DNA from 3 places in the Peribacillus sp. FSL K6-1552 genome. Region 1 is predicted to be linked to each of the others. Evidence: riboswitches for the same ligand, from Rfam matches in the RefSeq annotation. Region 1 holds a riboswitch; each other region holds the start of a gene.
The links. Region 1 has a riboswitch for cyclic di-AMP ahead of NST21_RS05000 (APC family permease). Riboswitches for the same ligand answer to the same signal wherever they lie in the genome.

Region 1 (10,406 bases):
ATTGCCCAATACTAGTATTGTTAATGTGACTCGCGGATTTCGCTTTATCTTTATTATGATTTCAGCATTTATTGGCTTGTATGGAATTTTGCTTACCACCTTATGTATCTGGCTTCATATGAGCAGTCTGAGGTCTTTTGGTGTACCGTATTTTGCTCCTTTTGCTCCTTTTCGTTTAAAGGAGCAAAAAGATGGTTTTTTTCGTTTCCCTTTACCATCACTTTTGAAAAAATCGTCAAACAAATAAAACTCGGCTAAAGACGAATGAGGACAAAAAAATGAAAATTAATAGTTCACTTTTATGGATCGCAGCCATTTGTTTATTGATTTCAGGATGTTCGAATTATCGAGAATTAAACCAGCTAGGGGTCATTACAGGGATGGGAATTGATCAAAACGACGATCCAGAACAACCGTACAGAGTAACGTATCAAGTCATTAATCCGAGCGGGATATCTCAAACCGGTTCTTCAGGAGGGCAGGGTCTCGCTATCATCAACTATACGATAACGGCAAGAACGTTGCAGGAGGCTTTTGGAAAGGAATCCGCCGTTATTCCGAGAGAAAATATGATTTCACATCTTTCGCTCATTGCTATAGATGAAGAGTTAGCACGAAATGGTATTGATTTATTATTTGATGCTTTTGATAGAGGCAAAGGTGCACGGACAAGTATCCCCATCTTTATTGCGCGCGGGAAGACTGCTGAGGATGTGCTTAGTGTAATTGAACCACTTGAGATTACTCCGGGTAAAAATATCTTAAGCACAACTAAAAATAATCAACAAATGTATGGATCATCTAGTGAAGTGTTAGTATATGATGCCATTTCAGCGCTTTTGAGTGAAGGTAAGGACGTATTACTTCCTGGAATTAGTATAAGGAATGATTCAAAGAAGGCGAAGCAAACAAGCAATTTTGAGACGACAACCCCAGCTATTTTAGAGTCAAAAGGATTAGCCATATTTAGAAAAGGAAAATTGGTGAGATGGTTAGATGGAGAAACCGCCCGAGCTGCTAATTTCGTTACATCGGAAATAAATAGGACCCCAGTTGTGTTACCTTGCGGTGATAAGGGGAATGTGACGATCAACGCTATCGGAGTAAAAAGCAAAATAAAAACAGAAATCCATCATGAACAACCTGTCATTCACACAAGCTTGAACGTGATGGCTGAAACGGTAGATACATCATGTGAACTGGATTTAAGCAATCCTAAGTTGTTAAAAGAGTTCGAAAAAAAAATGGAAAATAAACTAAAAAAGCAAATTAAAAAGTCCATTAGCATCGCTCAAAAAGAAAAGGCAGACATTTTCGGTTTTGGTGATGCCCTGTCCCGCACAAACCCGGATTATTGGCGTCAGCATAAAAAAGATTGGGATAACCTATTTTCAGATGCGCAGATATCGATGAAGGTCAAAGTCAATGTAATAAATTCCGGAATACGAATGGAACCTTATGAGCCGAAATAAATGGAATGAGGAGATGAGCAGTCATTGGCCAAAATAAAAATTGATGGATTTCAGTTATTTTGTATGATGGTTATTTTTATGTTTGGAAGTAATATACTGCTAGATATAGGAAAGGGTGCCAAGCAAGATGTCTGGATTGTGAATCTTTTATCAACCCTTATCGGATGTGTACTGTATTTAGTGTATATTTCTTTATATAAGAAATATCCTGACATACCGATGACCGGCTATGTCCGTAAAATCTGGGGTAAATATGTAGGTGGTGTCATCAGTTTTTGCTATATTATCTATTTTGTTTATCTTGCTTCAAGAGTATTACGGGATTTTGAAGAATTATTAATTAGCTCCACTTATAATCGTACATCTATTATAACGTTAGGGATATGTATGACAGTTGTTTTAATTTATGGAGTTCACCTAGGGCTGGAAGCCTTCGCACGAGTTGCATGCTTATGTTTTGGCATTATTATTTTGACCCTTTTGATTCTGAATGTTGTGTTTGTATTAGGCGGATATATAAAGTTGGAAAACCTACAGCCTGTATTAGGCAACGGATGGAGAAAGGTATGGAAAGAGTTGTTTCCTACTGGTATCACTGTACCTTTTGGAGAATTGATTACGTTCACGATGATTCTTCCGTATTTGAATAAAAAGAGTCAGGCTGTAAAAGTTGGCCTATCAGCTATTATAATAGGTGGAGTTTCCTTAACCATTAATTCGATTATTCTTTTGTGCGTACTAGGTCCAGATGCCGTATTCCGATCTACTTTTCCTGCTCTTTCAGCAGTCAGTTATATTAATATCGTTGATTTTATTGAAAGATTGGATCCGTTCATCCTTATTCTACTAATCATTTTAGGTTTCATTAAAATATCCATCTTTTTCTTTTGTGCTGTGATTGGGGCAACCGATTTATTTCAAATGAAACCTTCTTCTATATCCATTTATGTGATTGGCGGTGTTATTTTCTTCTCTTCGCTTATGATTGCCCCTAGCTATCAGGCTCATATAGATGAAGGACTCAAAATTGTTCCTTACTTGCTGCATCTACCTTTGTTTATAGGAGTCCCCATTCTATTATTGATTACAGCATATATAAAGCAAAAAATAAAACCAACAGTTTCATGAAGAGGGAGGCTGTTGGTTTTTTATGGCTGTGAAGATACTCAAAAATAGAAAGAAAAAAATGAATGAAAAGAGGAGAAAGTAATCTTCTCCACGAGCGACTGTAAAATATTGTTTAATGTTATAGAGAGATTGGAACATATTCAAACCCTGTAAGTTGTCAATGAACATAATAAGTAAATACGTACCTAATAGAATTAATAAAACTGGAAGCATTTTGGCCATCCTATCACCTTCAATCTTTTCTTAAAGTGCGGTTAATCATCTGAAAATATACAATATATAAGTGAGACTATAAAAAATAAAGCTGATACAAAATAATTTTCATCCTATTCAATATTCAGTGAAGATCATGAAATAACTAATTATAAGACCAAAAAAAGTTAAATTGTATTATTGCTGTCATTTTCCTGACTAGTGCATAAGATGAACTAACCCATTTAAGTTCTTCTATAAAAACAAATAAGGAGATGTTTCTATATGTCAGGTTGTGAGTCAAGTTGTGACGGCGGATTTGGATTTGGTGGAGGTTTCGCCTTTATAGTTGTTTTGTTTATATTGTTAATAATTGTTGGAGCTAGCTTTTGTGGTGGTGGATACGGTGGTGGATACGACGGTGGATATGCCCCGGTTCAAGGATATGGCGGCTACTGCTAAGAAAATAAAAAAAGCCGACCTTAATAGGGTCGGTTTCTTCTATAATTATTAAAAAGAACTGTGAGGCTATTCTATTCACTCTCACATAACGTGGAGAAAGAAAGTGGATGTAGGTAATCGGTGTCCTGCACCTGTTCACTATCCTGTAGAAATTCTAAATAACCGGCAAATACCTGTGAAGCCATCCCTAGATAGTGCATTTCAGTGTGGATGGTACCCATCTTGTGTGAATGAAGCATATACATTTTCATCCCTCCTTTTGTAATTCAGATGTCCACCAAAATAGGTCCGGCTCTTAAAAAGTTAATAACAGGCCTTATCAGCAGGAGGAAAGTTTTGTTCATGTAATACATTTTATATTCATTTAAATGTCAGAAGCTCCAGGTTGGAACCCTTCTTCATTTCTTTCTTCTACTATCATGCGCAATCCACGCTTTGGTCTGAGTGTAAGGGTTGTAATTGGTTTTACTTCATGATGGTCCGGTGCTAGCCTAATTCTATATCGTTGAGCAATACACGCTAGGACAAGCACAGCTTCCATCAATGCAAAATGATTACCAATACAAACTCTTGGTCCCCCGCTAAACGGAAAGTAAGCGTACGTAGGTAAAGTTTTCAAATAGTTGTTTTCAAATCTCTCAGGAATAAAAGAATCTGGATTATCAAAATACTCCGGCTTGTGCTGCATCACATATGGACTTAGCAAAAACATATCGCCTTTTTTAAAATGATGCCCACCTATTTCCACATCCTCCTCCGCTTCCCGTGAAATGATATAGACTGGCGGGTATATGCGAAGTGATTCCCTGATAATATTTTGTGTGTATGTTAATTTCATGAAATCGTCAGGCGTAGGAGTACGGTTGCCTATTACTCTATCTATTTCATTGAAAAGTTTAGTTTCCACTTCTGGATTCTGTGAAAGAAAGTATATGGCCCAGGAAAGCGCATTTGCCGTCGTTTCGTGACCGGCAATGAAGATGGTCATTAGTTCATCGCGTACCTGCTGGTTTGACATACCTAAGCCGTCCTCATCATCTCGAGCCTCCATTAAAATTCCAAGCATATCTTCATGTCTTTCTGCATCTTCCCTACGTTTTTCGATAATGCTATAAATCACTTTATCAAGTCTTTGTATCGCTTTTTTATATTCACGGTTGCTTTTAGTTGGAACCCATAAGGGTAATTGAAGAAGTGTTCTCATCCTTTTGACGGAAATTCTCAAGGCTGCTTCCATCGGTTCTCCGACCACATCATACCCATCTTTGAAATCCATGCTGAACATGGTCTTGCTTATTATCCCCAGGGCGATATTCATCATATCTTTCGTAATAATCCGTTCTTTCTCATTTTCCCAAGTTGAAATATAGTCCATTGTTATATCAATCATATCCTGGGCATAATTGCTAATATGGGACCTTTTGAAGGAGGGTTGAATAAGCCTTCTCTGGCGCCTGTGAACGTCTTTTTCGCTTGTAAGAAGTCCTTCATCACCAACGAGTGGTTTTATAGCATTGCTGTCCTTAGATTTGACGAAGGATTTTTGTTTCGTTACAAGTATCTGCTTTATTAGATCCGGATTTGAAATGAGGTAAACATTTTGGAAAGGTCCAAAACGGAATTTTGCAACGTCTCCATATTCTTTTGATAAACGGGTAAGAAAGCCAAGTACATCTTTTTGAAACTCCTTTGTATGGCCAGAAATTAGTTTTCCATTTGGGACCATTGGAGAATCATATAAAACTTCATCAGTATCACTCAATGTTGTTTTTCTCCTTTCGGTAATAATAATTTCTTGTAATCATTCTATGAGAATAAGCTATATTGGTTTGGACAAGTTGTTAAAAGAAAGAGCACATAATTTTTAATTAGTTAATCATAATGAATGAATGAATATATGAGTCCTAAAGGGTGAGGGGAGATTACTAGATTTCCATTCTTACTCAACTAAAAATAAAGTTTTCTTTATAAGTTGAGTATAGAAAATAACAAATCGTGAGAGGTATTTTGAGCTGATAAGAAACCACAAAGAGGAGAGAAGTACTAATGGTAGTTCCTAATTTACTGGTTATAAACAGGTGAGGAATTAAAGGTGTCTAGTGTAAAAAACTCTGGGTGGGAGAAATCCAGAGTTTTCTTGGGGAGATATTCAGAAAGGAATTTCCTTTTGTTAATAAATGAGAGAAGTATTCAGCTTCTTTCTTCCCTATTTCTATTATGGTGCTGATCATTTTTTTCCTTTGCAGGACCACCATATTGTTCGTTAATTTCTTTAGCCACTTGATCTAAAAACTCATCAGATATGATTGGGTTATCAGTTTTTTGGGGCATGTATTCTGTTCTCTCCTTTCTTGGTACTAATGTGTCTTAATCACTAATGAAGTATTTGTTAACAACATAACCTCTCTAAGAAAAAATTATTCTTATTGTTTGCAAAATTTTCATTTACTTTTCCGAATCACGGGAGTATGATAATCAACAGTTTCATATTTCTAAATCGCTGAAACCTTATGGTACGGGGGAACCGTTATTAGGATTGTTTTCAATCCAAGGGGTGAATCCTTTCTAGGTAGGGCTACTCAAAGGTCCGAATCCGACAGCTAACCTCGTAAGCGTTATATGAGAAGGAAGGTGGAGCTTGTGAGACAAAAAAATGATGTCTGCAGGTCTATTTAACTATGACTTGTGGGCATTTTTCTATTTTATTCTTGTTTTTTTCGTGAAGTTTTTTTCATATAACTGGGCAAAATAAACTTAATTTGAAAAATGGCGGTGATTCTTAGTGTTATCTTCTATAAAGAGGTTCTTAATAGGTCGGCCTCTAAAATCTACTGCATTAGGTGACCAAAAGCTTAACAAAACAAAAGCTTTGGCCATATTATCTTCTGATGCTTTGTCTTCCGTTGCATATGGCCCGGAACAAATTTTAATTGTTTTAATTACAGTGGGTGCCGCAGCATTTTGGTATTCCATTCCTATCGCCATTGGTGTATTGATTCTGTTAATGGCTTTAATTTTGTCCTATAGACAAATTATCTTTGCTTATCCTCATGGCGGGGGAGCATACGTGGTTTCAAAAAACAATTTGGGTGTGAATCCTGGGTTGATAGCTGGAGGATCTTTGTTAGTCGACTATATCCTAACTGTGGCTGTAAGTGTTTCTGCGGGTACAGATGCCATCACATCTGCTTTTCCCAGCCTACATTCATATAATGTGATTATTGCTATAATTTTTGTAATTCTTCTTACCATCCTTAACCTAAGAGGGGTAACAGAGTCGGCTTCCGTATTAGCCTATCCAGTGTATCTATTCGTTTTAGCGTTATTCATTCTGATTGGTGTAGGTGTATACAAAATTTTGACTGGTGAAGTTTCCCCTGACTTACATGCATCAATCGGAACACCAGTAGCAGGGATCAGTTTATTTATACTTCTAAGAGCTTTTGCATCAGGTAGCTCTGCATTAACAGGAGTTGAAGCGATTTCCAATGCGATTCCAAACTTTAAAAATCCAGCGCCTAATAATGCTGCAAAAACATTAATAGCTATGGGTTCTTTACTTGCTGTGTTATTTACGGGTATTGTATTCTTAGCCTATTATTTAAGCATTGTTCCTAGCGCAGAGGTAACTGTTGTTTCACAAATTGCTGAAGAGATATTTGGACGCAATTTTATGTATTACTTTATCCAAGGTACGACAGCATTAATATTAATACTTGCTGCCAACACTGGCTATTCTGCTTTCCCTTTGCTTGCGGTAAATCTTGCAAAGGATAAATTCATACCTAGGGCGTTTACAATTAGAGGAGACCGATTAGGATATTCCAATGGAATTATCATACTAGGACTTGCATCAATCATCTTAATAATTGCATTTGGAGGACATACAGAAAATCTTATTCCCCTTTATGCGGTAGGGGTATTTATTCCATTTACGTTGTCCCAGACCGGGATGATTGTTAAATGGATTCGCGAAAAGCCAAAAGGATGGATGATGAAGTTAACCATTAATTCAATTGGTGCCCTTATTAGCTTTATCGTCACGATGATATTCTTTTTAACAAAATTTACTCAGGTTTGGCCTGTTTTGATTTTTTTACCTATCATCATTGTTATTTTTCATCGAATTAGAAAGCATTATGAAGCAGTTGGTGACCAACTTAGGATTACAACTTGTGAGCCTATCTTACCAATAGAAGGGAATATCATTATTGTACCTGTGGCTGGTATAACTCATGTGGTTGAGAACTCCTTAAATTATGCTAAATCTCTTTCAGCACATCAGGTTATTGCCGTTTATGTTTCTTTTGAAAGAGAAGATGAAAAAAAATTCGAAGAAAAATGGAAGAAGTGGCAACCAGATGTTAGACTTGTGACACTAAACTCTTATTACAGGAGTATCATACAGCCATTAACTAAATTTGTAGATACGGTTGAACATAAAGCGAGGGAATCCAACTATAAAGTTACGGTAATAATCCCTCAATTTATTCCGAAGAAAGGCTGGCACAATATTCTTCATAACCAATCAAGTTTACTGATTAAGGCCTACTTGCTTTATAGAAGGAATGTAGTTGTTACGACTGTACCTTATCATTTGAAGAAATAAAAATATATAAAAAGTGATTTCATAGACAGTCTTACTTTGCTGTATTCTCTACCGAAAGAGCAAACCTTAACTGGGTTTGCTCTTTCTTCAATTTACGCTCTATATTGAGAAAAAAGGGTTGCCGCTGGCAATCCTTTTTATGTTGGACAATTTTTCTGAAGCTGAATTTGTCTATCCTTTTGAGTTCATCATTATCATTCATTAGATTAAATGGTTATTAGATGATCAAAATCCAGTAACCCTCTAAGAAGTTTTCATTGATAAAATTACCATGGCTCAATTTCCTTAATGAGAACATATTAAAAAAAGACAAAATAAAATTAATTTCCTGATTTTATGTTTCGAATATACATATGTGGGGGTTGAAGATGGATATATTATTAGCTCTCTTACCGGCACTATTCTGGGGAAGTATCGTTTTATTTAATGTGAAACTTGGTGGTGGTCCCTATAGTCAAACGCTCGGTACAACGATTGGGGCTTTGATTTTTTCTATTGGGGTTTATTTTTTCGCGGATATCAAGTTGTCACCTCTAGTTTTTGGTGTGGGGTTTGTTTCAGGACTTTTTTGGGCTGTTGGACAAGCTAATCAGCTCAAAAGCATTGATTTAATGGGTGTTTCTAAAACAATGCCGATTTCAACGGGATTACAGCTAATTTCTACTACTTTATTTGGAGTCATTGTTTTTCACGAATGGTCTACACGGAAAGCGGTTATTTTAGGCGTACTGGCTTTAGTATTTATTATCATTGGAATCGTGTTGACCTCACTGGAAGATAAAGAATCAAAAGAGAGTAAATCGGGAAACTTGAAAAAGGGAATCGTTATTCTACTCATCTCAACATTTGGTTATTTAGTTTATGTGGTTGTTGCACGTCTTTTTGATGTTAATGGCTGGTCAGCATTGTTTCCTCAAGCAATCGGGATGGTGGTAGGTGGCTTATTATTAACGTTTAAACATAAGCCGTTTAATAAGTATGCAATTCGCAATATCATTCCTGGATTAATATGGGCAGCAGGAAACATGTTTTTATTTATATCACAGCCTCGTGTGGGAGTCGCTACGAGTTTTTCCCTATCTCAAATGGGCATAGTCATCTCAACTCTCGGCGGGATCATCATTTTACGTGAGAAGAAAACAAAGCGCCAATTAATTGGAATCGTTATTGGAATTATCTTGATTATTATAGCTGGGGTTATGCTCGGCCTCGCAAAAAGCTAATTGGAGGATGATAGAATGTATACAGATTTAGAAGGCAAGGTCGTTGTGATAACTGGTTCATCTACTGGTTTAGGAAAAGCAATGGCAATTCGCTTTGCTCAGGAAAAGGCAAAGGTCGTGGTTAATTACCGTACTAAATTAGAGGAAGCAGATAGTGTGTTAGAAGAAATCAAAAAAACTGATGGGGAGGCTATTGCAGTAAAAGGTGATGTCACCGTTGAAGAAGATGTCATTAATCTTGTGCAATCAGCCATAAAGGAATTTGGAAAACTAGACATTTTCATTAATAATGCAGGAATAGAAAATCCAGTTCCTTCTCATGAGATGCCCTTAAGCGACTGGAACCGGGTGATTGATACCAATTTAACTGGTAATTTTTTAGGTTGCCGTGAAGCCATCAAGTATTTTGTAGAAAACAACATTAAAGGAAATGTGATAAACATGTCCAGTGTACATGAGAAAATTCCTTGGCCTTTATTTGTTCACTACGCGGCAAGCAAGGGTGGTGTGAAGTTGCTTACGGAAACTTTGGCGTTAGAATATGCGCCAAAAGGGATTCGTGTAAATAGCATTGGTCCTGGTGCAATAGCCACACCAATAAATGCCGACAAGCTTGAAGATCCTGAAAAGAAAAAGGATCTTGAAAGTATGATTCCGATGGGGTACATTGGAAAGCCCGAAGAAATCGCTGCGGTTGCCGTATGGCTGGCATCTTCGGAGTCTAGTTATGTTACGGGCATCACCCTATTTGCTGATGGGGGCATGACGAAATACCCTTCATTTCAAGCGGGAAGAGGATGAAGGCATCTCTTGAATCATACACTTCTTAATAATGGTTTTAATAGGTTTTATCATGGACTTACTTCCTCGTTAGTCTGCTCTTCTTTAATAGGGTAGAGGATTTAGTAGGCAATTAGTTCAGCTAAAAGAGTGAATCTGTCTCACAACTTATACTAGGCGTAGGTAGTTTAATGAATAGGTTTGACGCATAAAAAATCCCAGTAGGATCATTCCTACTGGGGTTTTTACTAAATTAACGATTATGATGATTAAACCAGGTAATGAAGTTATCAACGACCGTATCTAAAAACTGAACAGTCGGTTCATGAGTAAGAGTACCTTCTTTATCGATTTTTTCATGAACTGCTCCAACATACACTTCATTTCCAGGAAGCAGAGGAGAGGAGATCCCTAGAGCAAATAGAATTTCACGCAAATGTAATTGGGCTTTAACCGTTCCTAAATGTCCCATGGACGCACCCATGATCCATGATGGTTTACCAATCATGACTTTATCTACACGTGATAACCAATCGATAA
Region 2 (10,406 bases), 760 kb from region 1:
CCAGTCAACTTTCGAGGGATTATGAGAATGAGTTGCTTTTTATAACACTCTCCCATACTTTTTCCTTTCGATGAAAGGTGATAAAGACATCAGGTTCTTTTATTTTTCTATCAGAAAAGTCGTCATACATCTCATCCATGTTTAAATAATCCCCCACAACCCATGCCGGAACCTCAATCTTAGTCCTTGAGTACTTAACATGCCTGAATGAAAAAATGAGACCCTCTGCCAGAATAGGGGCCAAGGCAGTAATGATATCTATGGGAATAGCAGTTAATTCTTTTTTCTTTCTGATCCTCAACCAATTTCTTTCCACTTTTAACGGCTCCAGCTTCAATGGAATTAGACTCCCTAACATATTATAATATGTCGAAAGAGAACGAAAATAAATTTTATTAAACCAGCCGTCATCCTGAGCAAGATACACGAACTGATTATTCAGTTTACGAAAAAAAGGAGGCTCCAAATGATTTTTCGTATGCCCTAAATATAAAAGTTCCGATATTTCCCTCCCCTCTAATTCATCTAATCCGTCTGCCTCTTCAAAATCGATCCAACAGAAATCCCCATACCCTCGAACATTCTCTTTAAGGAGTTTAGAAATATCTTCAGATGATACGCTTTCAAGCAGAACATTCAAATTATATTCCCCACCATCGAATTGATGTTTCAATAATAAGATGGAATTCAAGGTATATGGCAGTGAGAAGGCAAACTCTTGAAAAGTAAGACCGTTAAAAAGGACAAACCGTTCGGAAGCCTGCATATGCATATATAAAATATCATTACTTTCATTTTTCATAACCTTATCCCCTCCGATCCTTTCAATCATTAGTGTTATTTTATCAAACTTTTTGGATTTCACGAAGGTTATATAATTAAGAATGTAAATCCACACCTGCATTTATGACATCATAGTGAAAGATATATGCCTTTATTTCTTACCATGTAAAAAGTTCAGCCTTTAATTTAAATAAGATAGATCCAAGCTCGACAAAAATAAATAACCATATTATAGTAAAAATAAAGGTTTGGAGGAATGACGATGGATAAAATTGATAAAGGTTTTATCATTAATTCTTTTCATGAAGCCGCTCCCCTTTATGCCGATGCAACGAAAAAGATAGGCCTGTGGCAATCTGAAAAGTATGCATTCGAGAAATATTTTTCCCAAGATGACAAAATCCTTGATATCGGTTGTGGTACAGGAAGAACCACCTTTTCCTTATATAGACAAGGTTTCCATAAGATAACCGGGTTCGACTTAACTCCTGCCATGCTACAAGAAGCCCGGAAAATATCACGTGAAGAAAACCTAGATATACCTTTTATCCTTGGCGACGTCACAGACCTTCCTTTCAATAACTCATCATTCGATAAAGCAATCTTCACCTTTAATGGTTTAATGCAAATCCCTCAACGAAAAAACCGCATTCTAGCTTTAAAAGAAATTAACCGTGTTTTAGTACCTGATGGCATTTTCATTTTTACCACCCATGACCGTGACAAAAATGAAAATTACCTGAATTTTTGGGAGCAGGAAGAAATGATTTGGTGTGAAGGTAAACAGGATGACCGGCTATATGAGTTTGGTGATATTTTCACCTCTGGAAAGACCCTACAAAAAGATACCTTTCTTCATATACCTAATCAACGGGAAGTCTTTGACTGTCTCAATGAAGCAGGTTTTACTGTCCTAGAAAGTTTTTACCGAAGTGAATTATTCCATGAAAGCGATGATGTCATCACTTTCTCATCAGATTGCCGCTTCTGGATTGTTAAATAAGAATTAGTTTTTTAAAATTCACAAAAAAAAACCAGAGTGACATATCACTCTGGTTTTTTATATTAAGAAACTTGTTCTAGTTTTTCATTATTGGCAGGAGGGTTGAATTGACCTTCCCATTTTGAGATAACGATTGCCGCAAGTGAATTACCAATAACGTTTACTACTGTACGGCCCATATCAAGAATACGGTCAATACCAGCAATAAATGCTAAACCTTCAATTGGAATACCAACTGTTCCTAATGTTGCTAAAAGAACTACGAAAGATACACCAGGTACACCTGCAATCCCCTTAGATGTGATCATTAACACTAACATTAGTGTAATTTGTTCATAAGCGCTTAAATCAATCCCATACATTTGAGCGATGAAGATAGCTGCTAACGCTTGATATAATGTAGAACCATCAAGGTTAAATGAGTATCCTGTCGGAATAACAAACGTAGCAATATGTTTCGGGCATCCCGCTTTTTCCATTTTTTCCATGATTCTCGGAAGAACTGCCTCTGAACTTGCTGTCGAGAACGCGAGAATTAATTCTTCTTTAAGAAGCTTAATTAACGTAAAGATATTGAAACCTACAAATTTTGCAATAAGGCCTAAAACGACAATTACAAAGAAAATCATTGTTCCGTATACAGAAAGCGCTAACTTACCTAATGGAATTAAAGATTCCAAACCGAACTTGGAGATGGTCACACCGATAAGTGCGAATACCCCAATAGGAGCAAATTTCATGACCATATTAGTTAAGTAGAACATTCCTTCTGCTGAACCTTGGAAGAAACGGAATACAGGTTTACCTTTTTCACCGATAGCCGCAATACTAAGTCCAAACAAAACAGAGAAGAAAATGATCGCTAGCATATCGCCTTCTACCATAGCTTTAATTGGATTGGATGGTACAATGTGAACAATTGTATCTACAAAAGATTCATGTTGCTTAGTTTCGGCTGTATCAACATAGGTAGAAATATCAGTTTGTTCTAGCTTGTCCATATTTACACCAACACCAGGCTGGATAATATTCGCGGAAACTAGACCAACAACAATCGCTATCATAGTTACCACCACAAAGTATGATATTGATTTAGCTCCAAGTTTACCTACTGATTTTAAATCACCTACACCTGCAACTGCAACGATAAGACTTGACACAATGATTGGTACAACAATCATTTTAATCATTCGTAGGAAAATGTCTCCGAATGGCTGTAAAAAGTTTTGGGCCGTCTCATTACCATAAAAAATGGCACCAACAATAATCCCTAGAATTAAACCAATAAAAATTTGGCTAGCTAAACTTAATTTAAATTTCTTCATTTACTTTCCTCACCTTCCATAAAGTCTTTGATGCAAAAACATTTTGTCTCGGTAAGGGAAACAAGATACTAATAGAAAGAAAGTAATTTTTCTTTTATTGAAAAACTCTATCTTTACGCCGAAAAAAAAGACACTTCATGTGTCGATTTCCTATAGGCGTGAATATTCACACATGTTCCCTTAAAGACGCTGACGAGGTTAGCTGTCGGGTTAGGAATTGGAAACACAAAAGCCCTTTCATTTCTGAATTCACCCCTAGCGAAAAAAATCCGCAAAAATGGGTCCCCCGTTCTTGTAAAAGATTAAGCGAATACTTAATAATAAAATATTATACTAAAAATGTTATTCTGTAAATATTTTTTCTTGTCCCTTTAAGAAAAAACCTTTGCAAATGTCTGAATATTCTGTATTAGTGACCATTTTACCTATAATAACACATTCTCTATTTTGCTTAATTTTGTTATATGGATATATAAATAACAATAAAACTGATTGATATGTCCCCTCTCTTGAATAATGAAAAATGGATTATTTTTCTAACATTCCCAGTAATATATACCTCACTTTTTCCCGAGTGGTGAATTTTTTATAACTAGCAGATTTCACCTTCTCAAACTGAATTGGAGTAACAAAATAAGAATGATTTTTCACAATCCTATTCGGTTCTATTAGGATGACATCACCTACCGCCGGTCCCTTTATGAGTTCTTGCTTTCCTTCTGCTTTAAGCCCTTTTATAATATAGTGTTTATCCACATAGCCTTTTTTAGTCAATTTGTAGACATGCGGCTGTTTTTTATGATGTACTGCCTCTACAGGGATAGAGGGTACACCCGCTTTCTCATTGGTTATTACAGTAAGATTGACTTTTGACCCTACCAACAAAGGTTTAGTTACTTCATCTCCCGGTTCAATCATTGCCTGAAATGGAAATCTGTTATCTTTTTTTAGTGATGGCTCCTCCGCTGGATAAGAATGTATACGACCTATTGTTCCGTTCAACGCCTTTTTTAAATCAGGGGAACTTGCCTTTATAGTCATGCCCACTTCAGCTTTTTTCATCTCCTCTTCGGAGAAATCCCCTTCAATTGCCACATTTGTTGAAACAATGGATATAATGGGATTATTCAGGTTTTTATTGATATTTTTCACAACACCATCAGCCTCACTCGCCGTCTCAACCGCGCCTTTTTGCTCCTCAATTGAACTTAATTGAGCATCCAGCATAACAACCTTTTCTTCCAAGCGGTTTATTTCAAGTTCCAGCTTGTACATTTCTTGCTCAATATTACTTTCAATCAAGTCTGAAGAGGTAGTTGTTATATCAATATTTAAGCTCTTTTCTATCGAATTATCGATTACTGCTTTATTAGAATTACTTGTCAAACTTCCTTGATAAGCTTTCAACTTATCAATGTAATCATTAATCCCCACAATTTCACCCTCAGCGGCAGTTTTTTCCGCTTCTAGATTTCCTTTGAGAGCATCCAGTTCGGGTGTAGTATATTCAAACAACGAAGATCCAGCCGTTACCTCATCTCCCTCTTTTACAAGGAATTTCTGAAAATCATTTTTCTTGGTATCGAAATAGATATCATACTCTTCTACAGGTTTAATTACCCCTTTTGTTTGAAAAGTATCCGTAATTGTATCTTTTTTTACCTTTGTCCAGTTTTCAGCAAAAACAGTTCGTTCCACTTTGCTTTCTTTTTTCTCGATCAGGTAAAAATTAACGGTTATTAATGCAGCAGATGCCACTGATACGGCTGCAATTTTCCATTTTTTCATTGTTTTCACCCACCTTATACAAATACGCCCACTTGGATGTACGCTAAAAAGGCTTTAACAAACCACGTGGCCAGATAGAATAGAACAATCATTAAAAGCACCAAATAATTATTCCGTTCTGAAAATTCCTTTAAATAGAAATATTGCAGAGCAATAATCAGAAATTGAAAAATGGTGATTTCACTGAAAAAGTGAATAAAGTAATCACTTCTGAGAAAGTACTGACTGATAACTCCCAATGAAAAAGGATTTGCATCGTTTCCGATATCCATTAATACTAATATAGGGATTAGAAACACCTTTTCTAATAATTGCAAACCAAAAATAATCATTTGAACGATTACTAATTTTATGTATGGGATATCTATAACAATCCAAAAGAATAGAGATGATAAAAATAAGTATATGGTAGGGTAAAATAGACCCGCTATTATATTGCCGCCTACTATCAACAACTTTCCCACTTCAAATTCACTAGCATCCATCTTCGCAATTTCTTTGGAAAACGATTCCGATCCAACGCCAAAATATCCTTCCACAGCAAAAACTATGAAACTAAGAAAATATAATAATAGTAATTTCCATCCAAGTCGTGTGACTGCTTCTGCATTTTGCAGCTGATAACGACTCCTACGAGGCTCTAAAATGCCCTTTAACAATCTGACCTGGTACACCATATGTGTTCCTCCTGCAATAAATGAAATATCACTCTATATTTTATCTTATTTTGGAAACAATTGCAGAAATAAGGAATGAATAAAACAAAAAAAACACATTAATATTAAATAATACTTTCTCTCCCTAATTTGGAGTTAATATAGAAAGATGATGCTTAATGACGTTGATTCGCATTGGCGATTTGCTATAATTCCCTCCATACTTATCTACCTCAAACGGCACCTTTGTTTCAATATTCAGATGCTCCGCCTTCACATTCTTCAACCCTGACTGAGTTAGGATTTTCAGATTAGGAAAGCTTGAATTTGCGACGATGGCACGTTAAAAAACCCAGCGCCTGGACTGACCATGGGGAAATGCATTAAACTCGGGCCTATAAAACTCTTCTGGACCAAAACCATCATAGTCTTCCCTACATCAATCGACGAAACTTGCTATTTAATTAAGCTTCTAGACTTCTTTCAAACTTATCATTTCCATAATTTTTATTATAAATTAACATTCCCTTTTTCCTTTTCTGACCTCAATCTCATATAAAAAGTTACCTTCTTCCTACTCTTTCCTAATAATCAATTTTGAAATTTAATCATAATCATGAGAAGAAATTTATATAGGAGGTATTTAGAAAAAGGTTTAAATAAAAGAAGAGGCAGTATGCCTCTTCAGAAAAATCTTTAATTTTTTGTCAAATAATCTTTCATTAAAATGATAAGCTTAGAACACATGGTATTTCGTTTTTCGTTTTTTTCTAAAAATAATAAAAGTCCTTCTAATATTATGCCATTTGGTCTAACTTTAGAGAATTCCTCTTGAATTGCTTTTAACGCTTCAACATTTTTACTTGTCTCTAACCCCTCTTCTTTATGTTTTCCTACTTCCAATACCTGGCGAATGATTGAATTAATTTCCTCTTTAGGGCTCACTTTTTGTATGGAACATTCAATTAAAGGGAATTCTTTCAATAAAGGATCGTCCGTTTTATGTAGACCTTTTATAATGGAATCCATCCGATTTAAAATGAAGATAGGCAGCCTCTCCACTTCAAATGAATGTCTGTTTCTGAATAAAATTCCGATATAACCTTTGAAAAGTGCGTCTAACATAATAGTACAATCTGGCAGGAAGTTTGTCGGTATTTCTGGATACAATTCTACTATTTTACGTTTGAACCAAACTAAGCCCTCTTCATGGATATAGTGTAAAAACCTATCTAGCTCTTTACTGATATGAACCATTTGTTCCTGCATCATCATTCGAATTAAGTTGGTATTTCCTGTCACATGCTCTATTTGTACAATGATTTGCATCAAAAATTTCTCTTTACTGGATAAAGAATCATCTAACTCAATATCAAGCAACGAGTCCGTTAATGCACCATAATAATATTTGAAAATTGAAACAAGCAACTCTTCCTTCGATTTAAAATAATTATAAAAGGATCCCTTGGCTATCCCACACTTTTCAGTAATTTCCTGAACGGAAGTAGCATGATAACCTTTCTCTGCGAAAATCTCTACGGACTTATCTATAATTATTTTATGCTTTTCATTCATCAAATTCATCCTATCTCTTAAATATTGTCCCCTAGATGACCAGTGAGTCATTTCTTCCACATTGTATCTCAAAACCCTTGAAATCACAACGTTACACCAACTGAATATTATTTATTGCATTCATAATCTATATACTATATATTTGAGTTTATGACCGACTAGTCACAATATAAAGTATGGAGGGTAAAAGTTTGAATTCAATCATTAAATTTTCTTTGAAAAACAAACTGGCAATCTGGTTGCTGACAATTATCATCGTTGCAGCAGGTCTATATTCCGGTTTAAACATGAAGCAAGAGACCATTCCAAACATCTCTACTCCTTTAATAAGCATTTCCACGGTATACCCTGGTGCTGCACCTGAAGAAGTAGCCAATAAACTTACAGATCAAATTGAACAAAAAGTCACAAACTTATCAGGAGTTGAATTAGTTAGTTCTTCTTCTATGGCTAATGTTTCTTCAATCCAATTACAATATGACTATGATACGGATATGGACGATGCAGTAAAAGAAGTGAAAGAAGCATTAGAAAAATTAGAACTACCTGAGGGGGTTGATAGCCCCAGCGTATCTAAACTAGAGTTAAACGCTTTTCCTGTTGTAGCACTCAGTATAACAGATAAAGATTCGGATTTACCTGCCCTAACAAAAAATGTCGAAGAGGTGTTAGTCCCTAAACTTGAAGGAATTGACGGAGTGACTTCCGTAACAATTTCAGGACAACAGGTAAATGAGGGTAGCCTTGAATTCAATCAAGAAAAGATGGCTCAATACGGGCTAGATGAAGAGACCGTAAAAAAAGTCATCCAAGCTGCTAATGTAACAATGCCACTTGGTCTATATAACTTTGATGATAAAGAAAAAACAATTGTTGTTGATGGAAACATCTCCACTTTAAAAGACTTAAAAAACATAAAAATACCTTTAACAGGCGGTTCTAACACAAAGACACCAACTCAAACAGCGCCGGGAACCAATCAAGTATCACCTGAACAAGCACCTGGTGCAACAGTTCCTCAACTACAAAGTGTCAAATTATCAGACATTGCTGATGTGAAAATCACCGGTAAGGCTGAGACTATATCAAGAACAAACGGTAGTGAATCAATCGGGATTCAAGTAACCCGATCGCCGGATGCCGATACAGTTGCAATCGTAGACGAAGTACAAGAAGAAGTCTCGAATTTCAAAGAAGAATTTATAGGCGTAAGCGCACATACTACGCTAGATCAAGCCAAACCAATTAAAGATTCTGTTGAAACCATGATAAGTAAGGCAATTTTCGGCTGTCTGTTTGCAGTCATTGTTATCATGCTTTTCCTAAGGAACTTAAAAACGACTCTAATTTCTGTCATTTCGATTCCACTATCATTGTTAGCAGCCCTGTTGGTGCTCAAACAATTGGACATCTCATTAAATGTTATGACACTAGGAGCTATGACAGTTGCCATTGGCCGAGTCGTCGATGACTCCATCGTCGTAATTGAAAATATCTACAGAAGAATGGCTTTAAAAGGCGAACAATTAAAAGGCGGCGAATTAATTCGCTCAGCCACAAAGGAAATGTTCATCCCTATCCTGTCATCGACAATCGTAACCGTTGCTGTATACTTGCCGTTAGCAAGCGTTACAGGACCTGTTGGCGAACTATTCATGCCATTCGCTTTAACGATGGTTTTTGCATTAGTCGCATCATTAATAATTGCCATCACTCTTGTACCGGCCATGGCAGACTCATTATTTAAAAACGGCCTTTCCGAAAAAGAATTGAAATCACATGAAGAAAAGCCAAGCAAGCTATCTGGATTCTACCGTAAAGCACTGAATTGGTCATTAAGCCATAAGTTGATCACATTCGGTACAGCAATAGTATTATTAGTCGGTAGCTTATTCCTCATTCCAAGCATCGGTGTCAGCTTCATGCCTGCGGATGAAGAGAAGCAGATCATCGTCACTTATACCCCAGCACCTGGCGAATTAAAAGAGGACATTGAAAAGGAAACGGAAAAAGTAGAAAAGTACCTAATGGATAAAGATGATGTGAAGACAGTCCAATACACACTAGGTGAAAACATGATGAGTGGCATGATGGGCGGCTCTAGTAACTCAGCCCTCTTCTATGTACTTTATGATGAAGACACCGAAAACTTCGGGGAAAAGAAAGAAAAGATCATAAAACATTTAACCAATCTTGACTCTCCTGGAACGTGGAAGCAACAAGAATTCACTTCCACATCAAGCAACGAAACGACCCTTTATGTCTATGGAAATACACAAAAAGACATTGAACCGGTAATCGATGATATTCAAAACATCATGAAGAAAAATAAAGAATTGAAAGATGTCGATACAAGTCTTTCCGATGCATATGAGCAATACACACTCGTGACAGACCAGAAGAAACTTAGTGAACTTGGATTAACAGCCGCCCAAGTTGGCATGTCCATTGCAAATTCAAACAAAGATGATGTTCTAACTACAATTAAGAAAGATGGAGAAGAAGTCAAAGTATATGTAGAGACAGAAGAAAAGACATTCGAAGATAAAAAAGATCTCGAGAATACGACAATTACTTCTCCAATGGGAATGGAAATTCCTTTAAAAGAGCTTGTTAAAATCGAGGAAGGCAAGGCATCCGATACTATAAGCCGTCGCGATGGAAAAATTTACGCGGACGTTTCTGCAACAATCAAATCGGATGATGTTGCAGCAGTAACATCAGAGGTACAAAAGGAAGTTGAAAAATTAGACCTTCCAGCAAGTGTCACTGTAGACTATGGTGGAGTAACCGAAGATATCCAAGAATCATTCACTCAACTTGGAATCGCTATGTTGGCAGCCATCGCTATCGTTTACTTTGTCCTTGTCGTTACTTTCCATGGCGGGTTAGCGCCAATCGCCATTCTATTCTCCTTACCATTCACGGTAATCGGAGCTTTAGTAGGCTTATTCATTGCCGGTGAGACCATCAGCGTTTCGGCCATGATGGGTGTGCTCATGCTTATCGGTATCGTTGTAACCAACGCCATCGTATTAGTGGACCGGGTAATCAAAAATGAAGAATCCGGCTTATCTACACGTGAAGCATTACTCGAGGCGGGATCTACCCGTCTACGTCCAATCTTGATGACTGCCCTTGCTACGATCGGTGCTTTAATACCATTGGCCATAGGAGCAGAAGGCAGTGGCTTGATCTCACAAGGTTTGGGAATTACCGTTATCGGCGGACTAGTGAGTTCTACATTGCTGACACTTGTCATCGTACCGGTAGTAT
Region 3 (10,406 bases), 4.0 Mb from region 1:
AAGGGAAACTTGCCGCTACCCCCATTTCTTTTAATGAGAAATTTCGTGCTTCCATTAAATAAGTAGGTAACCATGTTAAAAAGAAGGTGTTCATATAGATGACGACAAAGTATTGAATTCCAACTGCCCAAAATTGGATGTTTCTTAGATACAGTTTCCACGGGGCAGCCTTTTTTACTGTTCCGGTGATGCTTCGGTTTTCACAAATAAGCACTTTTTCTTTTTCAGAAATCCAAGGATGAAGTTCTGGTTTATCACGCCCTACGATATACCAAATTAATCCAATCCCAATGCCGAGAATAGCGAAACTATAGAAAACGCCTTGCCATCCAAAAAGCAGCAAGATAGCCACTGAAACTCCTGGTGCTATAACAGGTCCGAAGAAAGAACCAGCTAATAATGCACTTGCTGCTCGTCCCTTTTCATGTTTTTGGAACCAGTATGAATTGAAGACAGCGTTGGCTGGATACATTGGACCCTCTCCAACTCCAAATAAAAACCTTACAATGCATAATACAACGTAAGACGTAGAGGCCGCTGTAAGTGCTGTAAATGCAGACCACCAAGTAATCGCTATTATAATGATCTTCCTTGACCCGAATTTTTCTGCTAGCATCCCACCTGGAATTTGAGCAATGCAATATCCTGCGTAAAAGAGGGAAGACAAAAGTCCAAATTCAACTTTGTTCATATTTAGAGCATCCATCATCGGTTTAGCGACAACAGATAGATTGGCTCGGTCCATGTACGCTATCAAACCTATAATAAAAAAGATCAAACCCATTCCCCAACGTAATCCAATTTTTCTTTCCTTGCCTGGAGATTCGGCGATTAATTCTACCTGTTTTTCGATTTTCCCTTGTTTCATCTTTTTATCCACTTCCTTTATAAGAATTGATAACTGAAAAAAGTATAAAACAGGATTATGTTGGGAGCCTAGGTGAGAAGAAATAAGTATTTTTAGTAAATCGATTAACTCTGATTATTATTTAACATATTTTCCCAAAGAGGATCGAAACGACGAAGGTATTTTTCAACACCTAACTCTTGCAACTCTTGACGTCGTTTTTCATCTTCTTCTTCTTCCTTTTTGCCGATTTCAATAAAACTTAATGTTTCTTCTTGTGGAACAACTAACAGGCCATCATTACTTCCAACAATAATATCCCCAGGGTTAATGATGCATCCTGAAATGGATACCGGTACGTTTACGTCGCCATCAATACTATAGACTTTGGTAGTTAAAGGTGAAATTGCGTAAGAAAACACGGTGAATTGCAAGTTGTTAATTATTTTCGTGTCGGTAACTGGCCCGTTAATGATCGCCGCAATGGCTCCTTTTTCCATTGCAACTCTTGTCGTAATTTCTCCCCAACATGCAAAACGCTCTTCTTCGTTCATATCAATCACAACTACGTCACCAGGCTGTACTAAATCCAGTGCCTTATAAACTAATAGACCGTCATTTGGAGGGATTCGGACCGTCACTGCCGGACCAGCAAATGTGTTTTCAATCGGGAATAAAGGCTTGATTTTCTTAGTACTGATTAATTGGAAATTCAAATGATGCCCATAATCACTTGGTGAAATATTTCCCAATTGCTTTACTTCTTCAAGTTTTGGTCTTCGAGTTATAGAATTTACCGTTATCATTACATTCATCCTTTCCATGTAAACGCTATCATATCAATTACTTATACCTCTCACGACTTGTTGTATTCATGTTGTATATTATATGTATACAACAGATAAACTCATTAGTCAATCTATTCTGAATTTAAATGCGTGATTTATATGTTAGACTATAGTAAGTTAAAGAAATTAATTGTTGATTACTTTTTATATACTATTATGTAGTATTAATACTTTTTAAAAGGATAGATAAAATGAGCATACACCAACCCAAACGACTATTTTTAAAAGATCGAGCTTATGAGATGATTAAGAAACTACTTATGAACGGAGAGTTATCGCCAGGAGAATTTGTTAAAGAGGGGGATCTTAGTGAACTGTTAGAAATGAGCAGGACTCCTATTCGGTCAGCCCTTCAGCGTTTAGAACACGATGGATTGGTACGCATCCATCCAAAGCAAGGTATCTATATATGTGATATTTCTGTAAAACAAGTTAATGAAGTGTATGAAATACGAATTGCACTTGAAACATTTGCGTTACGTAAGCTTTCACAAAGTATTGAAAAACACCAAGTCGAAGAACTATATGACATCTTAAATCAGCAATACGAGTATATAAAAAATGAGGATTCCTATTCAGCACTTGAATACGATATGAGGTTCCATCTTAGAATAATGGAATTTAATAAAAATGAACAAATGTTAGAGATGTTTAAAAGCATTAGAGAAAAACTGAAATTTTATGGAAAAGAAGTATTAAAGAAAAAAATAGATCGCCTAAAGCAAACATATGATGAACACGTATTAATTGTAGAGGCCCTGGAAAAAGGCAACATGGAAGAAGTAGTTCGACATATTGAAGAACACTTACAATATGGCAGAAAAACTCTCCTGGATTCATGAACAGTACTGCAAAAGTGTTGAGTGATGCTAGTCTAAAAAATCCCCAAAAAGGACTGACTTCTTCTGTCATTCTCTAACAAGACAACAACACTATTTACAATTTGAAGTTGTTTATCAAAAATATTACTGTAAGTAACTCATTACTCTGCAAAGTAATATTCAAAAAGTCCACACCTATAATAGGTGTGGACTTTTTTGAATAATACTGACATATACTCTAACTTCCTCATATATTGCATTACATTTTCATGGTAAGTTTGCATAAACCAACTATCCGAACGAATGCAGAAATATCCTTTGATCCATATGATATAAGGCATAACTTTTTCCTCATCGGTTTTCGGTCTTCCAGGATTTTTCACTCGTTTCCTTTAGAGCCATTTTCGAAAACACTTTCTATTACATCAAACTCTTTTAAGCTTTTTTGAATATTTCCATCCCAATATTTAATATACACACAAAAAAACTCATTCAATATAAATGAGTTTGAAAATATAACGCAATATGGATGTTAAGTTTCAGATTGCCTGATTAACGCAGGAATTTAAATAGTTGAAATACTGCAAAAGGACATAATGAGTGAATTATTATTCAATATGCTTGACCCTCTACTATCTTTTAATGTTCAATTATTCGCATGATCCAGTTAATAAGGACCTATGGATTCAGATGATATTACCTTTGAAAAAAAAATTTATCAATGGATTCTTTTTCTTATCTGTTATCCTTAACTCATTCATTATTATTTGATCCTCATGATCGGCTATCCATTTCCTTAGTGCATCTTTATCCTGGCATTGAGTTAAATACGTCTGTCCACCTTTACCTGTAGCGTTAACAACATATCTATTAAACGTCTTCTCCATACTTGCCCGCCTTTTTTATATAATGTATTAAAATTTCAAAATACGAATGCAATGAACTTTGAGATTTTCTGTATCTAATTCCAAAAGGAAATACCATATATATATATTAGAAACATAGATTCGCAATGACATATGCTTCATGAAAAGATGTATAAAATTTTCAAATTTATCGAACCTATCATAATGTCCCAACTAATTTTTGTCAATAAGTTTTTAATATGTAAAAAAAACGTAAATTTTCTGTTTTGTTCTAGCAATATTTTTTTACAATTTAGGGGTTTACAACTAGTAAATGATGGGAGTAGAATACGTTTATCAATTTAATGCATTTCGGCCTAAACTCAAGTAAATTGAGTACGGAGGAACCAATCATTTGGGGTTAATTCTGCCTTGCAGAAAGGATGAGATCAGCTCTTTCGCCATCCTACCCGTCAGCTAACTTCGTCGGCTAAAGCGAAGGAGGTCATAAGACCGCCTATTTCAGGGGCTTTTTTGTTTGCTTTTTTGTGACAAAATAGCAGCCAGATGTTATGTAGGTCTTTTTATTATGCTTTAAAAAAGGATTTTCCAAAGAGAATTACCTAAGCTTGATTAAGGATAATGAATACCTTTTTCACAAATAAAAGGGCTTGTGCAGAATGGACGCATGTATAGCAAAAGGAACTTGGTCTATTGATTGTTTATCTAGATGGATGACGAATGGAATGCAGTACGAGCGAAATACTAACCCTATCACTGGATAATGGTTAGTTATCTGTGGATATATTACGTTTGTTAGTAGGTTGCTAATTCATTAACAGGGTAAGGATGATCAATTTGATAAAAGCAAAAGATTTGTTAGATCCGCCAAAAATTCTTGTACTTGGCTTTGCCTTCCTGATACTTGTTGGAGCCTATTTATTAACCCTGCCGATTTCCACTGAAAATGGGAATGGTCTTTCTTTTCTAAATGCTTTATTTACCTCAACCTCTGCTACATGTGTAACAGGGCTTGTCGTAGTAGATACGGGAACCACTTTTACAACATTTGGAGAGTTGGTCATTTTATCACTCATTCAAATAGGCGGCTTGGGGTTTATGTCATTTGCGACGCTTTTCTTTTTCTTATTAGGCAAAAGAATTTCTTTAAAAGGCCGGCTAATCTTGCAGGAGTCTTTAAATAATTTATCTATGGCAGGTGTAGTTAAGTTAGTAAAAAGGATTTTAATTTACACTGCCATTATTGAAATTTCAGGTGCCGTTATACTATCGATTCGCTTTTCTTTTGACATGCCAATAGGCAGAGCAATCTATTACGGCCTTTTTCATTCGATTTCCAATTTCAATAATGCGGGCTTTGACTTAATGGGAGGGTTTAGGAGCTTGACTCCTTATGCATCAGATCCTTTCGTAACCCTTACAGTCGCTTCCCTGATCACATTAGGCGGAATAGGATTTATCGTGATGAATGAAATTTACGAATACCGTGATACCCATCGTTTGTCTGTACATACGAAGGTTGTACTGATGGCTAGCTTAATCCTTACAATTGGAGGGGCCATTTTAATCTTTATATTTGAATTTGGAAATGCCAAAACATTGCAGCCTTTATCTTTCATGGGGAAAACGTTGGCTTCTTTGTTTCAATCCGTTACTCCGAGGACAGCAGGTTCTAATACATTGAATATCCCTGATTTAACACAACCCACATTGCTGCTGATCATTTTCTTGATGTTTGTTGGGGCTTCACCGGGATCGACTGGCGGTGGGATTAAAACCACCACATTAGCGACGCTGATTGGAACGGTTTGGTCACAGATTAAAGGAAAAGAAGATGTGGTATTGTTTCGGCACCGCATTGTGAATGAAACGATATTTAAAGCATTATCCGTTACCTCTATCGGGATATTTATCGTTTCAACCATCACCATTCTGCTGACTATTACAGAAACCGGAAGTGATTTCTTGACGGTTTTATTTGAAGCCACTTCAGCATTTGCTACCGTGGGTCTCTCAATGGGATTAACCCCTGAATTATCCCCCATTGGTCGGATGCTCATAATTTTCACAATGTTTGCGGGCCGGGTTGGACCTTTGACTTTTGCTTTTGCTATCGCAATGAGACGTAAACCAGATCCATTCCGCCGTCCAAAAGGCAAAATCATGATTGGTTAATCATTAATGAGGGAGTGTTAAAGATGGGAAAACGACAATATGCCGTTATCGGTTTAGGAAGATTCGGAACGAGTGTAGCTCATAGATTATATACAGCCGGTCAAGAAGTCTTGGGTATTGATGTAAGCGAGGAAAGAGTCGAGAATGCAGAATTAAGTGTAACTCATGCAGTTATGGCTGATACTACCGAAGAAGAGGCACTAAAATCCATTGGTATCCGTAATTTTGATTGTGTCATCGTAGCCATCGGAAATGATATGCAGTCAAGCATTTTAACTACATTGCTTTTAAAGGAACTAGGAGTGAAAAAGGTAATAGCAAAAGCTCTAAATAAACATCACGGTCAAGTGCTCGCTAAAGTTGGTGCTGACTGGGTTATCTACCCTGAAAGAGATATGGGTGAACGGGTCGCTAATCAACTCCTATCACCCAACATGCTGAACTATATAGAACTCTCAAAAGAATACAATATCGAGGAAATCATTATACCCATAAGCATGACAGGAAAAAGTCTCAGAGAGCTTGATTTACGTGCGAAGTATAATATCAGTGTTATTGCCATCGTGAGTAATGGAGAAATTATCATAGCTCCGTCACCTGATCAGAATATCCTTGAAAAAGATATGCTTTTAGTGGTTGGTAATAAAGAAGATCTAGCCGTGTTTGCAAATATTGAATAACCTAGGTCCCTAATCAAGGAGCAGGATACCCTCTCATCGGTTCCGGCTTTCGCTGGACGAGATGACCTAAAAAAGATTGGGCTTATCGGCCAATTAAGAATGCCTCATCGTATGAATCTGTGTCATAAATATCAATCCCTATAAAATCTAAACAGTCAGCATCCGAAAAGAGAAACACTATTTTCGCAGTATCTGGATGAGTAACTGACTGTTTTACTGATTTATCATTCAATCTGAAAGAGTAAAAAAGCTCATGATCTGCAGTAATTGCCTTTTTGAATATATGTATTGTATCAACAAGATGTTTAACTTTTATCGCAGTATCTCCTGCTAATTCAATTCCGATGATCGGAAGGTCGTTACCAAAATCCAACATTATATCATTATTTTGTGGGAGCTCACCCGTATTTGAAATTTTGTACTTATATGGTTCAGCCAAGTAAATATAGCCCATTTCTGCTTCATTATCATATGTTACTTGTTTATCCAATGGTCCACCGTCCTCAATCTATTTTTCTCTTCTACATGAAAACCAAATCTCCTTAATACTTCCTTACCATTCACGTAAGAATTCCCCCAGTTAAACCATTTTTAGCTTTATGGCCTTGTGTCCCAGCCTGTAGATAGTTTATTCATTTGTATTAATCGCTTGGGCCAGAGTGGATTTTATCGTTACTTTATCAAAAGGCAGTTGAAGTTGCACAGCAGTAATAGCTATGTCTGGACGAAGTCCCGAAAGAGTTGTATCAACCCCAATTAGATGTAAGGATTCAATCAATTTTGACAGTTGTTGAGCAGATACACTGTCGATTGCATGAACACCTGATAAGTCTATAAAAAGCCTAGTAACATTTTTTTCTGCACATTTTTGTAACGTGTTTTCAAGCAAGAACATCCCTCTCATTGTGTCAATATCACCAATAAGGGGAAGTAACGCGGTGTTATCGTTTAGTGATATGACAGGGGAGCCTAATTCATTAATCGTATCCTGTTGAGCTTTCATTATTTCATTAGAATATCTATTGTTAGCTTCAGTAAACCTCTCAAGAACTTCACTGAACACTTTGATAACAATTCGATACCATGAATTTATTTCCTTTTGCGAGTATTGACCTTCATTTAATGATACAAATTGCTCAATAAAATCTAGATATTGCTCCTGCGTTCGAAAAAATTCTCTTAATATAAAATAGATGGGTGTTTCTAAATGCTGCTCATCCTGTGCGATTTCTTCAATCCACTCATCAAAATGCTTAAAGAATTCAGATTCCTCTTCTATAAACACCTGAAAAAAATGTAAGTGAAAATCGTTATTTTGTAGCTTTAGTTTTTTAATTACTTCGGGATTAGCTGAGCTATAAACGCCTATCACATCATTTTTATTTAATGTTTCGTACCATTCCTCTGTCAATTGTGCTGCTTTGTCTAATAGAAATGAATGTAATTTTTGGTTTCTATGCATATATTTCTCCACCTATTTAATTTTTTATAAACATAGCAGTCTAGTACCCGCTTCTATTTACCTCGTATACTTCAATAGAAGTAGGTCCTCACTATATTCCCAACAATATCCACAACCTCATTGTTGTTATAGTTTAACATTTATGTTTTTTACCGACAATTTTTTCGCAGTCCAATATATTCAAGCTACCTTAAGGAACCTCTATCAAAATTGAATTCTTCACAAAGAAAAAAGGATCTACACTCAGATCCTTAAAGTTCAATTTACTATTTTCATCATAAAGTTCATCCACACTATCTACAAAATCTCATCAGAGATCTTCATTATTATCTGAATGCCATCGCCCTATGATTCCTCGAATTGCAGGGTCTAGTTCACAAAAATTACTTTTTCCTAAATAAAGCAGTCCATAAACCAGATACCCCAAAGACTTCATTAGACCGCTTAAATTCCTTCATTTTACGTATTTCTATCTCTTCAAAATCCTTAAAAATCGTTCTTAGCTTTTCCTCAGTAAAACCTAACCCGCCTCTAAGACTTCCTAATCTATATACTTCCCAATCTGAAATATCTGCACCACCTAATATTCCTCCTTGAACAAAACAAGTAATCGCATAGAGACCCTTAGGCTTTAACGCCTTTTTCACCATTTCTATATAATTCATTCTTCTATGTGGAGCAATATGATGAAAGCAACCTGAATCATAGACGGTGTCATATTTTCCTTCTTCAATATCTAAGTCAAAAATGTTTTTTTGAATAAAATTTATGTTCACTTTCTTTTCTGTTGCCCACTCTTTTCCCCATTCAAGAGCTTCTTTTGAAACGTCAACAGCATCAACTGAGCAGCCCTTTTGAGCAAAATAAATGGCATTCCTTCCAGGACCACATCCAAGTTCAAGAACCTCCCCTGAACCAAGTAACTCTCTGTCAAAATAATTAACTAAATTCTCGTCTGGTAGGTTTTCAAAAAAGGGAATCTCCTTTTCACGATCTTCATAAAAATCATTCCAGAATTTAGTTGGTTCACGCAATAACGAGTCCAGCATTTCTAATAAATCTTCATAGTTATAAATCGTTTCAGACAAAATATCCCCTCTTTTCAATTAAATCCTTCTAACTAATTGTACTGAATTTCAAAAAATTTATTCACCTGATGTTACTTTTGATTAGAATCAGAGTTAGCTAGACAACTTAGAACAACCTAAGTCGATTTGACAGCTCTTCCCCTTTTTCTTGAACTTCAAGACGGTTCTGTAAATGAATGGGTAGAATACAAGTTGTTTTTTCTAAGTATTCAGCGGTAATGTTTTCTTGGTTTGTATCACCTGAAATTTCTTCCCCTATCATCGCTAAGACAAAGGATGATTGATTATATATGTTTTCTGCTATTTTTATAAATATCTCATCAACTTTATTTAACCAGGGGTTAAGTTCTTTTGTAAGCGGATATTTATAAGGATATATCTGCTCGAATATTGCTTGTGGTATTGATATATCTAACCAATCAGATTCGCCATCGATTCTGACGATAGTGATTGCACAAGGCAAAGTATTTCCATCAGATATAAATAGTGTTCCATAAAAATGATTCACACTGTCATCTTCTATTTTTATTGGTAAAGAAATTGAATGCGTTTGAAAGTCCTGCCGTTCTTTCCAAATCCCGTTGAAAAATTTGTTTTTCTGCAATGAAACAAGAGCGTCATTCAATCTCTTATTATCTCCAACTGGGTGAAACTCAATTGATAGTTCATAGAAACCGCCAATCCAATTATCAGGGTTAATAACTTCACTATAATTCATATATTTTCACTCCATTTTATTAACTCTTTAAGAGTCCCATCAAACAACTAGTACTTCCCCTAACAAATGCATACTTGCAATCGTTCACCATTTATATCTTCTCACCGACAAACTATCTTGTATTCCAATCTTCTAATGACATCATTTCAAAGTATTCCTCAAAGTCCAATCTTAAGGGAGTAATTAATTCAAGGGAATTACCGTCAGGATCTTGAAAATAAATAGCAGCGTGAGCTTGAGGGTTATTAGGAAGAATAAGTGGCTGCTTTTCAGGAGGAAATCCAAACGCAGTCTTTATTTGTATTCCCTTTCCTTCAAGCCAATCCTTTGCATTCTCGACATCTTTTATGTCTATATTTAACGCAATATGCCTTAAAGAAGGGTGATATGGTGTGTCTACTTTATCTGTTTCCCATAATCCTAACCAGCTGTGTCCTTTCTTAATCCAAAAGAAAGCTAATGTATCATTTTGATAGGCTAGTTCTAACTCTAACTTTTTATAAAACTCAATTGAATTAGCAAGATTACTCACTGGTAGGTTTGCTTCATAAAGACCCTTAATCATTGTTTCCTACTCCTTAGAAAGGCACGTCATCTTCATTTACAAATTATTATCTTTCTATACATTCCATTCATCATAATCGATTGATCTTCTACGATTTTTAGATCTTTATCATGTCTACGATACAAGTCTTCAAACCGCAAGCCGATATCTGTACCTAAAACTCTAATAAAAGGTCTAAGAAGCTTCTTCGGTAATGATAGCTGTTTATTTTTAGAGATAAACTTATCGAATATAATTATTTTCCCATCTTGTTTTAAAACCCTAATCATTTCTTGAAAACATTTATTTGCATCAGGCACTACAGAAAGGATCAAACTTCCAACTATATAATCAAAC

Region 2: linked by a shared signal. The riboswitch ahead of NST21_RS01425 (cation:dicarboxylate symporter family transporter) and the one ahead of NST21_RS05000 (APC family permease) in region 1 are both predicted to bind cyclic di-AMP.
Region 3: linked by a shared signal. The riboswitch ahead of NST21_RS23995 (TrkH family potassium uptake protein) and the one ahead of NST21_RS05000 (APC family permease) in region 1 are both predicted to bind cyclic di-AMP.

What each region holds. Positions count from the first base shown of each region.
Region 1 is NZ_JBBOST010000001.1:1,033,888-1,044,293, forward strand. Features, by position in the region: gene NST21_RS04965 (spore germination protein) at 1-247, shown strand, start outside; gene NST21_RS04970 (Ger(x)C family spore germination protein) at 279-1,472, shown strand; gene NST21_RS04975 (GerAB/ArcD/ProY family transporter) at 1,497-2,600, shown strand; partial or broken gene NST21_RS28700 (YjcZ family sporulation protein) at 3,078-3,191, shown strand; gene NST21_RS04985 (hypothetical protein) at 3,326-3,499, opposite strand; gene NST21_RS04990 (cytochrome P450) at 3,619-5,016, opposite strand; gene NST21_RS04995 (bacitracin ABC transporter ATP-binding protein) at 5,445-5,585, opposite strand; cyclic di-AMP (ydaO/yuaA leader) riboswitch at 5,743-5,885, shown strand; gene NST21_RS05000 (APC family permease) at 6,037-7,863, shown strand; gene NST21_RS05005 (RhaT/GlcU family sugar-proton symporter) at 8,232-9,086, shown strand; gene NST21_RS05010 (SDR family oxidoreductase) at 9,102-9,887, shown strand; gene NST21_RS05015 (NADPH-dependent FMN reductase) at 10,120-10,406, opposite strand, start outside.
Region 2 is NZ_JBBOST010000001.1:276,413-286,818, reverse strand. Features, by position in the region: gene NST21_RS01435 (hypothetical protein) at 20-802, opposite strand; gene NST21_RS01430 (class I SAM-dependent methyltransferase) at 1,046-1,786, shown strand; gene NST21_RS01425 (cation:dicarboxylate symporter family transporter) at 1,849-3,111, opposite strand; cyclic di-AMP (ydaO/yuaA leader) riboswitch at 3,284-3,430, opposite strand; gene NST21_RS01420 (efflux RND transporter periplasmic adaptor subunit) at 3,640-4,899, opposite strand; gene NST21_RS01415 (hypothetical protein) at 4,914-5,576, opposite strand; gene NST21_RS01410 (TetR/AcrR family transcriptional regulator) at 6,252-7,130, opposite strand; gene NST21_RS01405 (efflux RND transporter permease subunit) at 7,322-10,406, shown strand, end outside.
Region 3 is NZ_JBBOST010000001.1:5,010,383-5,020,788, forward strand. Features, by position in the region: gene NST21_RS23975 (MFS transporter) at 1-868, opposite strand, end outside; gene NST21_RS23980 (RraA family protein) at 973-1,653, opposite strand; gene NST21_RS23985 (GntR family transcriptional regulator) at 1,887-2,537, shown strand; gene NST21_RS23990 (hypothetical protein) at 3,203-3,403, opposite strand; cyclic di-AMP (ydaO/yuaA leader) riboswitch at 3,726-3,868, shown strand; gene NST21_RS23995 (TrkH family potassium uptake protein) at 4,211-5,557, shown strand; gene NST21_RS24000 (potassium channel family protein) at 5,581-6,237, shown strand; gene NST21_RS24005 (hypothetical protein) at 6,320-6,727, opposite strand; gene NST21_RS24010 (STAS domain-containing protein) at 6,866-7,699, opposite strand; gene NST21_RS24015 (class I SAM-dependent methyltransferase) at 8,083-8,787, opposite strand; gene NST21_RS24020 (hypothetical protein) at 8,894-9,505, opposite strand; gene NST21_RS24025 (VOC family protein) at 9,618-10,070, opposite strand; gene NST21_RS24030 (class I SAM-dependent methyltransferase) at 10,103-10,406, opposite strand, start outside.